Regions from separate parts of the Arthrobacter sp. zg-Y1219 genome, predicted to be linked through region 2. Evidence: riboswitches for the same ligand, from Rfam matches in the RefSeq annotation. Region 2 holds a riboswitch; the other holds the start of a gene.
The links. A riboswitch is a leader RNA that binds a small molecule or an ion and turns the genes downstream of it on or off. The one in region 2 is predicted to bind cyclic di-AMP.

Region 1 (5,775 bases), on a different contig from region 2:
CGCAGCGTCTTGGCGATGGCTGCGGCATCTATGCTGTCGTCAAAATCGATGGTGGCGATGACGTTCGACCGGTCCTCGGGGCGGGCCACGAACGGTGTGGCCACAGGTGAGGCCTGCGCCCAGGAGTAGATCCTGCCCGCCGAATCGGCGGTGCGGTCGGTGGCGAACTTCAGGCCGCCGTTCGCGTTCAGCCATTCAATCTGTGCGTTGAGGGTCACCAGCGTGGACAACGACGGCGTGTTGTACGTCTGGTTCAGCCGTGAGTTGTCGATGGCGGTCTGCAGGTTCAGGAAGTCCGGGATCCAGCGGTCCGAGGAATTGATCCGTGCGGCCCGTTCCAGCGCCGCGGGGGAGAACATGCCCAGCCACAGACCGCCGTCGGAGGCAAAGTTCTTTTGCGGCGCAAAGTAGTAGACGTCGGATTCGGCCAGGTCCACGTGCAGGCCGCCCGCGGCAGAGGTGGCATCGATCAGGACCAGGGAGCCGTCGTCGGCCCCCTGCACGCGATGCACCGGGGCGGCGACACCGGTGGAGGTCTCATTCTGGGGCCAGGCGTACACATCCACGCCCGCTTCGGCCACCGGCTCGGGCCGCGTACCGGGCTCTGCCTTAATGATGGAGGAGCCGGCCAGGAAGGGCGCCTTGTTGGTGGCGGCTGCGAATTTGGACCCGAACTCGCCAAAGGACAGGTGCTGGGCCTTGTTTTCCACCAGGCCGAAGGATGCAACGTCCCAGAATGCCGTGGATCCGCCGACACCGAGAACTACTTCATACCCGTTCGGTGCGCCAAACAGGCTGGAGAGTCCTTCACGGATGCTGCCGACGAGGTTCCGCACGGGAGCCTGCCGGTGCGAGGTGCCCAGCAGGTTGGCACCGGCGCGGGACAGGGCCTCAATTTGCTCCGGACGCACCTTCGAGGGGCCGGCACCGAACCGCCCGTCCAGGGGAAGGAGTTCAGCGGGAATCTTGAGTGCGGCGGTTTCGCCCATGGGTATCGCTCCAAGCGGTAGGCAGGGTGCTCTGATGTGCTTTTCCATTCTGCCCCACCGCCCCGGCTCCCAGCCATTCGTTACCGCCGGCAGCGGGAGTGCGGCGACTCGCGGAATTATCTGCACTCTGTACAAATAAGCTAACGTAAGGGGCAATAATGACCACGGGCGGGGGCGTCCGCCGTTGTTCTCCTGAACCTTTCGCACGAGTAATCTTCCGCACGAGTAATAGGAGCGGCCTGCCATGACGGACCTCATCGACACTACCGAGATGTATCTGCGCACCATCCTGGAGCTCGAGGAAGAGAACATTGTCGCTCTCCGGGCGCGGATCGCCGAACGGCTGCGGCATTCCGGCCCGACGGTGTCCCAGACCATCGGCCGCATGGAACGGGACGGGCTCGTGGTGGTCTCGGGAAACCGGCACCTGGAGCTCACCGAGCTGGGACGCCGGCGTGCCACCGAGGTGATGCGCAAGCACCGGCTGGCCGAACGGCTGCTGTCGGACGTGATTGGCCTGGACTGGGCCTACGTCCATGACGAAGCCTGCCGCTGGGAGCATGTCATGAGCGAGCGGGTTGAGCGCCGCCTCTATGAGCTCCTGGGCCGCCCCAGCGAGTCGCCGTACGGCAACCCGATTCCCGGGCTCGAACAGATCGGCGGCGTGCCTGCTGAACTCTTTCACCACGGAGTCACCAACCTCGTGGCGGCCGTGGCTGCCGCCGATCCCGGAACCAAGCTGAAGCTGGTCCGCTTGGCGGAGCCGGTGCAGGTGGAGCCGGAACTGCTGACCCAGCTGGACGAGGCCGGATTGCGCCCCGGCGCCGAGCTGACGGCGGAGGTCGTGGCGGGTTACATCTCCGTGCGCGTTCCCGGCATCGAAGGTGCCCTGGAACTGCCTCCAGAGGTGGCCGCGCACGTCTTTGTGTCCACAGCAGGATAACGGAATGGTCTCTTTTGTCGGGCTTCCCCTATAGTGACTAACTGACGTTGAAATAACACCGTTATCCGGGCCTTACGCCGAACCCTGCCACTGGCCCGGAATTGCATACCGTTCAGGCAGGGGCGGAGGACCCATCAACTGGCAGCCACAGCTGCCTTGGGGTGAAGCCTCCAGCATCAGCACACCGCCGCGTACGCCGCGGCCTGTGGTGAGTGGGGGCCGAGTATTCTCTACTCGAATCCGACAGCTAACTTCGCAGGCATATGAGAGAGGTATACCTTGTCGAAGCATGCTGCCCCGGGCAGGCGCCGCGCGTCCGCTCCGGTTACGGCCCCGCGCCCACGGAACGGCCAACCATCGGGCCGCCGCCGGGCCGAAACAAAACCCAGCTCCTTCGGTGGTGCAGCCCAGAAAGTTGCCATCACCGCCGCGACGTCGGGCCTGATCCTTACCGTCGCCCTCCCCACTACTGCAGCGGTCCCTGAGCCGATCGAAGAGATGCAGACCGCAGCCGTTGAGGAAGCAGTGGTGGTTTCCGCTGACCCCAATGCAACCGTTGAGTTCGAACGCGCCGCGCTGACCAGCAAGTCCGATCCGGATGCGAAGCTGCGCCAGGTCGTCGTGGCTGCGGGCAGCGAAGTTGCCGCGGGCGCTGCCAAGGGGACCCTGGCCACACCGCTGGCCTCGGATCTGGTTCAGACCTCAGGGTTCGGCTACCGGGTCAGCCCCATCACCGGCAGCGCCGGCGAACTGCACCGCGGCCAGGACTTCGCCGCGGCCTGCGGCACCGATGTTACGGCCGCTGCCTCCGGAACGGTGACCTTTGCCGGCTGGCACGGCGGCGGCGGCGGAAACCGCGTCGTCGTGGACCACGGCAACGGCGTGGAGACCACCTACAACCACATGTCCAACCTTGCGGTTGGCGTTGGCGCCACGGTGGAGCGCGGAGACCTGGTGGGTGCCAGCGGCACCACGGGCGCGTCCACCGGCTGCCACCTGCACTTTGAGGTCATGGTTAACGGCGACGTAGTGGACCCGTTGGGCTGGCTGTAACCGCAGGTAAACCATTCCGTGACCGGAACGTGACATTGGTCAAATGTTGTTGTACGCTCTTCCTCGTGCCCGATCGGCCAAAGATCGGGCACTCTCGAACAGATCGCCGAGCTCTGCCACTGTTTGAGATCCGTTCGCAACATCGCATGGCAGAGGCGGGGGAACCACATTCGGGTTTCGCAAGAAACCCTAGGGGTTAAGTTGCACGGGCCTGGCGGTCCAGCAACCGGGTGACTCCCATCCGAATCCGACAGCTCACCTCGTAGGCATTGGGAGAGGCAAACTTGTGTCATCAGTAGCTCATGGCCGTCGTCGCGCGGCCACCACCCAGACGAGCCCAATTTCAGCACTATCCCGGGCCGTTACCTCCAACGCTGGAACCATTGGCCGCCAGGCCGCAGTCGTCGTCGCCGCTTCCGGCCTCGTACTGGCCGCGGGCCTTCCCGCCCAGGCAGCCGCCAACACCGATCGCCAGGCACTGGAAGCCACGCCGCTGAGCGTCGTGACCTCCACCGGAGCCGTTTCGGTTTCCGCGCAGGCGCCGTTTGAACTGGCAACGCTGGAATCCGTTTCCTCGGTTTCCGGAGCCGACTACCGCGCGCAGGTTGCAGCAGAAGAAGCCGCCGCCGCAGCCGCAGTTGTTGCACAGGAGCAGGCAGCAGCGCAGGCAAAGCAGGCTGCCGCCCTTCAGGCCCAGCAGGTCGCCGCGAGCACCAAGGCCTACGCAGCCCCGGCAGTCGCAGCCTCTGCAGCCTCAGCCCCGGCAGCCGCAGCCCCCGCTGCGGCACCTTCCGCCGGCCAGGCCGCCCCCGCAGCAGCGACGCCGGCTCCGGCCCCCGTCGCCTCTAGCGGAGCAGGCGCGGCCCTCGTGGCCTCCGCCTACAGCCAGATCGGCGTTGCGCAGGACTGCACCGCCATGGTTGAGAAGGCGCTTCGTTCCATCGGTAAGTCCGTGGGAGACCTTGCACCGGCACAGTTCTACGCCTACGGCTCGGTTGTCGGCTCTCCCCAGCCCGGTGACCTCGTCATCACTTCCGGCCACGTAGCGATCTACGTCGGCAACGGCCAGGTCATCAGCGGCGGCTTCGACGGCATGAACACCGTGCTGCACCCGCTGTCCTACCTCGGCGGCGCAAGCTTCGTCCGCGTCAGCTAAGCCCAGTTGTCACCTAACGGAGATCGCAGCCGCATGACATCGACAACTGAGCGCGCCCGCCATCGGGCGCCGGTGAAACGTACCGCACCGCTGACCGCGCTGGCCCAGGCAATGACCGCCAACGCGGGAACTGTCGGACGCCAGGCCGCTGTCGTCGTCGCCGCCTCGGGACTTGTCCTGAGCACCGGCGTCGCCGCCAATGCTTCCGGATCAGACCTGGTCCGCGACGTCCAGACCAGCACCCTGGACCTGTCCTCGGCTGCTCCGCTGACAGTTCCGGAAACCGCAACGGTGAACTTTGACCGACCGGCAGTGGCCGGCGTCATCGTGGCCCCCGAGCCTGCGCCGCAGGCCCAGGTTGCCGTTCAGGCCCGGCCGGCGGCAACGCTGGACGCAGCCGCGCCGGGTGAAGCACCCGCAGCCGCGCCGGGTGAAGCACTCGCAGCCCAGCCGGGTGAAGCACTCGCAGCCGTGCCGGCCGCGGGTGCGGCTGCTCCGGCTGTGGCTGCTCCCGCCCGGCAGGAAGCCCCTGCTGCGTCGTCGGGCACCGCAGCGATTATCGCAGCGGCCGCCTACGCACAGCTGGGCGTCTCGCAGGACTGCACCATGCTGGTAACCAATTCGCTGGCTGCAGCAGGCATCAGCTTCCACGACTGGCCCGCCGGCTACCTGTCCCTGGGCAGCACCGTCAGCGCTTCGCAGGCCGTTGCCGGCGACCTGATCTACTACGCCGACGGCGGCATGGGCATGGCTCACATTGCTGTCTACATTGGCAACGGCCAGGCCATCCACGGCGGATACAACGGTGGTTCCACCGTTGTTGCGCCGGCTGAGCTGGGCTCCGGCGGAGTTTACATCCGGGTCGGCTAGGACCGCACCACTGCATTTCCGCCGGTTCTGACCGGTGATCAAGGGCTCTTCCCGCGGGAAGGGCCCTTGACTCTTTTAACCGAGTGCCTTTATTAACTGAGTGCCTTTAACTGAGTGCCGCCGCTTTGACTCCTGGCCGCCGCAGAAAAATGGCCAAGATCCGGATCGGGGCATACTCTTTTCCATAGATCATCCGAAGTACCGTCCTCCGCCGACGGGCTGGCACCGCCGACGGGCATGCGAGAGGAATGTGCATGCGCACTCTCGTCCTGAATGCCGGCTACGAGCCGCTGGCCGTGGTGACCTTCCGCCGGGCACTGGTACTGGTGCTGTCCGGGAAGGCCAGTGTTGTCGCGGAAAGCGGCGATCCCGTGGTGGGCCCCACCGAGATCCTTCCCCGCCCGTCGGTCATCCTGCTGCATCGATACGTGAAGATTCCGTATCGGGAAGGCACGTCAGCCACCCGGCGGGGCGTACTGCGCCGCGACGGACATCAGTGCGCCTACTGCGGCAAGGCCGCTTCGACAGTCGATCACGTCCTGCCCAAGTCCCGCGGAGGGGGCGACAGCTGGGAGAACATGGTCGCGTGCTGCCTGCGCTGCAACAACGCCAAGGGGGACCGGACCCTGAACCAGCTGGGCTGGCAGCTGCGCTTCCTTCCCCAGCCGCCGCGCGGAGCGCGCTGGCAAATCCGTGAACTCGAACGCCCGGCACCGCAGTGGGACGAGTTCCTTGACGCCGGCACCGCCGCGTGATGCCCCTGC
Region 2 (5,775 bases):
CGGCGGCAATGCCTTTCCTTGGGCGCGCGCAGGATGCCGCCACCGAAGCCCTGGCCGGCCTGCGGGCGGCAGTACACGATATTTATCCGCCGGTCCTGGACGAACTGGGGCTGGGCGGGGCCGCCGCTTCGCTGACCAGCCGGTCACCGGTTCCGTGTTCCCTGAACACCAGCGGCCTGCGGCGGGCTCCCGCCGCGGTGGAGGCGGCGGCGTACTTTGTCCTGGCTGAAGCCCTGACCAACGCGGCAAAGCACGCCGACGCGTCACGGATTGACGTGGTTCTGCAAACCGAATCATCACCGCGGGAGGACATTCTGGTGATCCAAGTGAACGACGACGGCCGAGGCGGCGCGCGGGCAGGTTCGCCTGAGACCGCGGGGTCGGCTGAGACGGCAGGGTCGGCTGAGGCCGCCGGCCGCTCGGGCACGGGACTGGCCGGGATCGCCCGGCGGGCGGCGGCCTTCGGCGGCAAGCTGGTCCTGGCCAGCCCCGACGGAGGGCCCACTGTTGTGAGGGTGGAACTGCCATGCGCCTTCTGATAGCCGAAGACGACGCCCTGCTGCGGGCGGGCTTGGAACTGCTGCTGCAAGGCGAAGGATTCGAGGTGGTCGGTTCCGCCGACAACGCCGAGGACCTGCTTGCGGCCTTTGAGCCGGGGAGCGCCGACGGTGCGGTGCTGGACGTGCGGATGCCGCCGTCGTACACCAATGAAGGCCTGCGTGCGGCCTTGGAACTCCGCTCCCGGGTGCCCAATTTTCCCGTGCTCGTCCTCTCCGCCTATGTGGAGGACCGCTACGCCGGGCGGTTGCTGGCCTCCGGCGCGCAGGGCGTGGGCTACCTGCTCAAGGAACGTGTGGGCAAGGTCGGCGACTTTGTGGACGGCCTAAAGCGGGTGCTGGACGGCGGAACGGTGATGGACCCGGAGGTCATTGCGCAGCTGTTCAGCCGACGCAGCACCCGGGATCCCATTCGGTCGCTGACCCCGCGGGAATTCGAGGTGCTGGGGCTGGTGGCCGAGGGGCTCGGCAATGCCGCCATTGCGCAGGCAATTTCAGTCTCAGAGACCGCCGTCAGCAAGCATATTGGCAACATCTTCGCGAAGCTGGGACTTTCGCCGCTGGACAACGGGCACCGTCGGGTCCTGGCTGCCCTGGCGTATCTGCGGTCCTAGCCTGCCTGCCGTCCCGGAGCATCACCTAATGAAGTCGCCAAGAAGGGAATTCGCCGGGACCAGGTTGCTTTCACCGGGGATGATTTTTCGTGTCTTTTCACGCCTTTTGTTTCCGTCGGCACCGAACCGGCCCGCCGAGCGGCCGACTACCGCGCCGCCGGGCGTTCTGCCGCCGCAGCACCCGGGCAGCACCCGGGCAAGGACGGTAGGCTAAGAGTGCTCCCGGCGAGTTGATATATTGCGATCCGGCCAGATCACGAAAGAAGAGAAGAATTATGCCAGCGCCTCAGCGAACCGATGCCGACAGCATTCGCCAGGATTTAGGATTCCTCACCGTCGCGGAAGTTCTGCAGCTGTGCGCTACCCAGCAGATACTTGATCCGTCATCGACCTTGATTTCACGAAGAGCTCAGCTCGGCGAAGGCAATGTGCTGTATCCCGGAGTGGTTATCCAGGTGGATGACCAGAGTTCCTGCGTTATCGGACACCGGAATATTTTCTATCCCGGCACCTTCCTCACCGCCGCGCACGGCGGAATGCTCCTCCTCGGCTCCGAAATCACGCTGGGGCCCGGCGGAGTCCAGCTCAAGGCGGGCCGGACCCATGCCGTGGCAGTGGGCGACGGCGCACGGCTGGGCAACGGCCCCGTGGTGACCGGCCGGTCGGTGCTTGGCACCGGCTCACAGATCGTGGGTGCCGTCGAAGCTGATTCAGTGGTTCTCGCCGACGGCGGAGACTTCCGCTCAAATCCGGCGGAGAAGCGCGGTGCTGTCCTTAGGGGAACGGGACTCGCTCGCGGACTGAGGCTCGCTCCCGGCGAACTGGTTCAGGGCTTTGGCGACTTCGCGACAGCCGACGTCGTACGCCAGACCGATTCGCCCGCCTGATCCCTCCGGCCCAGGCAGCTGCGGCCTGCAATTACCGAGAGGCGGCACCCAGGCGAAAATGCGAGCTCCGTTACTAAATAGTTACCTTTGCGTAATCGTCTTGTAGCGTAGTGGTCGTGCCGTTATCTGAAGCGGCTCCCTTGGCTTGTTACCTAGCTCTGCCGCTGGTCAAGGTCCACAGATATAAACACTTCGGCAGAGGCGGGGGAACCATAAACGGGTTCCTTTGAATCCTTGGGGTTAAGTCAGCCGAAGGTTTCTTTAGCTGACCGGGTGACTCCCATCCGCATCCGACAGCTCACCTCGCAGGTATCGGGAGAGGTAACTCATTGTCTTTCAATAACACTCGTGGACGCCACCGTGCCAACAACGCCGGGCTCCTGGCCGCAGTTGCTAACGCCACCAACGGCAAAGCACGCACCATCGGCAGCGCCGCTGCCGTCATGGCCGCAGGCTCCACTCTGCTGCTCGGCATGGCCGCTCCGGCCTCGGCCGGCGTCATCGCCAACGACTCAGCCGAGTCCTACAGCGCACCGGCCCCTGTAGCCGCACCCGCCGCTGTAACCGCTCCCGTTGAGGCCCCGGCATCTGCAGGATCCACTCACGTTGTTCAGTCCGGCGATACGCTCAGCAAGATTGCTGCAACGTACGGCGTCAACCTGAACGACATCCTGGCGCAGAACGGCCTTGCGCTGGACTCCATCATCTACCCCGGTGATGTCATCACCTACGCCGGTGGCGCCGCCGCAGCTCCTGTTGCCGCTCCTGTTGTTGCCGCTGCTCCGGCCCCCGCGGCCGAGCCTGCTGCAGCCGACTTCAGCAGCATCAGCACCCAGGCGTCCGCCGTGACTCCTGCTGCCGTAACCGGCACCAACCAGATCATGCTTGCATCCGCTCAGTCCCAGATGGGCGCCATGCAGGACTGCACCGTCCTGGTTGAGGTTGCCCTCCGGGCAGCCGGCCACTCGGTTGGCGACCTGTCCCCCGCGCAGCTTGCTGCCTACGGAACCCCGGTCACTGACCCGCAGCCCGGCGACATCGCCTTCTACGCCGACGGCGGCATGGGCTTTGCCCACATTGCCATCTACACCGGCAACGGACAGGCCATCCACAGCGGATGGAACGGCAACCAGACCGTTGAGCAGAGCGCTAACGTCGGCTCCGGCGCCGTCTACTACCGCGTAGCGTAATTTCGCAGTAGCAATCCCGCCGGAGGGCGGGAAGTGAACGGCTCGTCCTCCGGCAGCTCCACCAAAAACACCCGGCCCTTTGGCCGGGTGTTTTTGCGTGTCCGGGTGTTCTGTCCAGACGTTCTGTCCGGACGTTCTGTCCGGACGTTCCGTTTCCGGTGTCCCGTGTCGGACTGCCTTAGGTGGTCGGGGCGTCCTGCTCAGTGTTGTCCTGAGTTTCAGCGTCGTCCTGAGGTTTCGGCTCCTTGCCGGAAGCATCGTCGCCGGCGGGGCCGTCGCCGTCGTCAGCAGGACCGTCGCCATCGCCTCGGATTTTGTCTCCGTCTTCGGCAGGACCGTTCCCAGGCTCGTCTCCGTCGCCCGGAATCCCGTCGTCGCCTCTGTGGTGATGCTTATGGGGGCGCCCGTCCCCATCGGTATCGGCTTCGGTTTCGGCTTCGCCGTCGGCCTCTGCGTTGGCGTCTGCGTCTGCGTCCTCGTCGTCGAGTTGCGGACGGCTCTCGGACCGGGTGTCCTGGTCCTCAGCGCTTCGGTCCTCGGCGTCCTGGTCCTCGGCGCCCTGTTTGTCCGTGTCCTGCTCCCGCTGGACTTCCTGCTCGGTAACCGAGGCCTGTTCCTGGTCCCCTGAGGTATCCGCGGTGGCCACGCCGGCAAAAAAGGAGCCGACCAGCAGCGCCAGACCGCCGACGACGCCGAGTATCCACCCAAGTGGCCCTCTGGCCTTGTCCCGGAGAACCGTGGTCTTGTCCCGGAAAACCATCGTAATCTTCACCTCCGAAAGTGGTTTGCTGACGCTTCCATTTTCGAATCAGATTCTTCGAGGATTCTTAGTTCCGCTCCCGCAGTCCGCGCAGCCTCCCCCACCTGGTCCGCCGCCCGCGCCTGCTGTTATCGAGCGGCAGCCGGACTTCCACGACGCCGCCGGAAGCTTCGGTGTTACCGGCACGTTCGCCTGCGCCGGCCGGCAAAGCACGGACGCTGCCGCCGTATCGGGCGGCAATCTCCGCAACCAGTGCCAGCCCGAGCCCATAGTGCCGCGGCTGCGCTGAGGAGCCGTCCCCGCCCTTTGAGCCTTCGGAATCATCGCCGGCTCCCTGCCGGTCCCGGCTCCGCGCCGATGCAAACCGCTCAAAGGCATGCCGGCTGAAGCCGGGCGGAAAACCGGGGCCGTCGTCGGACACCCGAATCACAGCCTCCCCGCTGTCGCTCCGAACCGAAAACCGCACGACTGATCGGCCGTAGTCCAAAGCGTTGGCCCCCAGCGCCGTAAAGACTCGCTGCAGGGCGAACTGCCCGCCAAGGACTGTCACTTCCGGGGCCGGCGCATCGAACTCCAGCGTCAGGTTCCGCCTCCGCGCCTCCGGCTCCAGGGAGCCGACGGCGGACCGGGCCAGTGCAACCAGGTTGACGGGTTCCGCCGGACCGGACTGCCGCGGATCTGCCGCCATCAGCAGGTCTTCGAGGATGCCTGTCAGCACCTTGGTGTCGGCGACGACGTCGTCCGCTGCCTGCAGAGCCTCCGGGGCAGGCGCCGAGCCGGCCGGGTCAGCCGCCAGCCGCCGCCGAAGCAACTGTGTCCGTGTGCTCAGCAGCGTCAGCGGTGTGCGCAGTTCATGGCTGGCATCAGCGACAAACCGGCGCTGCAGGGCCAGTGCCTCGGCCATTGGACGCATCGCCGCTCGCGCAGCCAGCGCTGAGACGGCTCCGGCCGCAAGGCCCGCCGCCGCGACGGAAACCGCCAGTGCCAGCACCTCGCACGCAGCTGTTCGGTGGCATCATGTGTGTCAACGGCAGCCTGGACAACGTCTCCGCGGCGCTCGACCGTCAGGACCTCATAGGTGCGGCTCCCTGCCGCAACCGTGTCCCTGCGATCCTGGCCGGTAGCGGCCACTTGGGCCAGCGACTGCGTGTCCGGAAGCCCGGAGGGCATGTTGCGGGACACGACCAGCCGACCGTCGTCGTACACGGCGAGGAACACGTCCAGCGGCGCCTCCCGGGGCGAATCAAACTCCACCGCTGATGCCAGGGTCTGCTCCGCCGCCTCGCGCGTCTGGGTGGCCACCAATCCGTAGACCAGGGTGCCGGCCAGGCCCAGCAGCACCACGACCAGCGCAGTGAACTGCACGGCGAGACGCAGGGACGCCCGGCTTAATTCACTTTGCTCCCGGCTGGCCCGGCCAGCCCGACCAGCCCGACTGACCCGACCGGCCCGGTCGCCTTTCACGGCCACCTCATGTCCGCGTCATCTCCGCTTCATGTCCGGGCACCGAGCCGGTAACCGATGCCGCGCACGGTCAGCACGATTCCCTTGCCCAACTTGCGCCGAAGATAATGCACATACGTATCCACGACGCCGTCGTCATCCGCGTCCGGAAAGACAGCATCCAGGAGGTCAACGCGGGGAAAGACCTGTCCCGGGCGCCGGGCCAGGTGCTCCAGCAGTGCACCCTCCCGGTCCGAAAGCACCACCACCTCGCCCGTGTCGGTCGTGACGGTGCGGCCGGTGGTGTCCAGGACTCCCCCAGGC

Region 1: it holds a riboswitch for cyclic di-AMP, as region 2 does, so the genes downstream of both, QNO00_RS16300 (NlpC/P60 family protein) here and QNO00_RS00045 (LysM peptidoglycan-binding domain-containing protein) in region 2, are expected to answer to the same signal.

Annotation. Positions count from the first base shown of each region.
Region 1 covers NZ_JASKLY010000021.1:95,056-100,830, reverse strand. Annotated here, with positions in the region: gene serC (phosphoserine transaminase) at 1-989, opposite strand, end outside; gene QNO00_RS16310 (iron-dependent transcriptional repressor DtxR) at 1,234-1,932, shown strand; cyclic di-AMP (ydaO/yuaA leader) riboswitch at 1,998-2,209, shown strand; gene QNO00_RS16305 (M23 family metallopeptidase) at 2,212-2,985, shown strand; cyclic di-AMP (ydaO/yuaA leader) riboswitch at 3,106-3,268, shown strand; gene QNO00_RS16300 (NlpC/P60 family protein) at 3,272-4,141, shown strand; gene QNO00_RS16295 (NlpC/P60 family protein) at 4,175-5,011, shown strand; gene QNO00_RS16290 (HNH endonuclease) at 5,266-5,766, shown strand; gene mobA (molybdenum cofactor guanylyltransferase) at 5,766-5,775, shown strand, end outside.
Region 2 covers NZ_JASKLY010000001.1:7,717-13,491, reverse strand. Annotated here, with positions in the region: gene QNO00_RS00060 (sensor histidine kinase) at 1-539, shown strand, start outside; gene QNO00_RS00055 (response regulator) at 527-1,171, shown strand; gene QNO00_RS00050 (LbetaH domain-containing protein) at 1,447-2,058, shown strand; cyclic di-AMP (ydaO/yuaA leader) riboswitch at 2,238-2,384, shown strand; gene QNO00_RS00045 (LysM peptidoglycan-binding domain-containing protein) at 2,388-3,248, shown strand; gene QNO00_RS00040 (hypothetical protein) at 3,427-4,020, opposite strand; gene QNO00_RS00035 (sensor histidine kinase) at 4,076-4,912, opposite strand; gene QNO00_RS00030 (hypothetical protein) at 4,843-5,373, opposite strand; gene QNO00_RS00025 (response regulator transcription factor) at 5,502-5,775, opposite strand, start outside.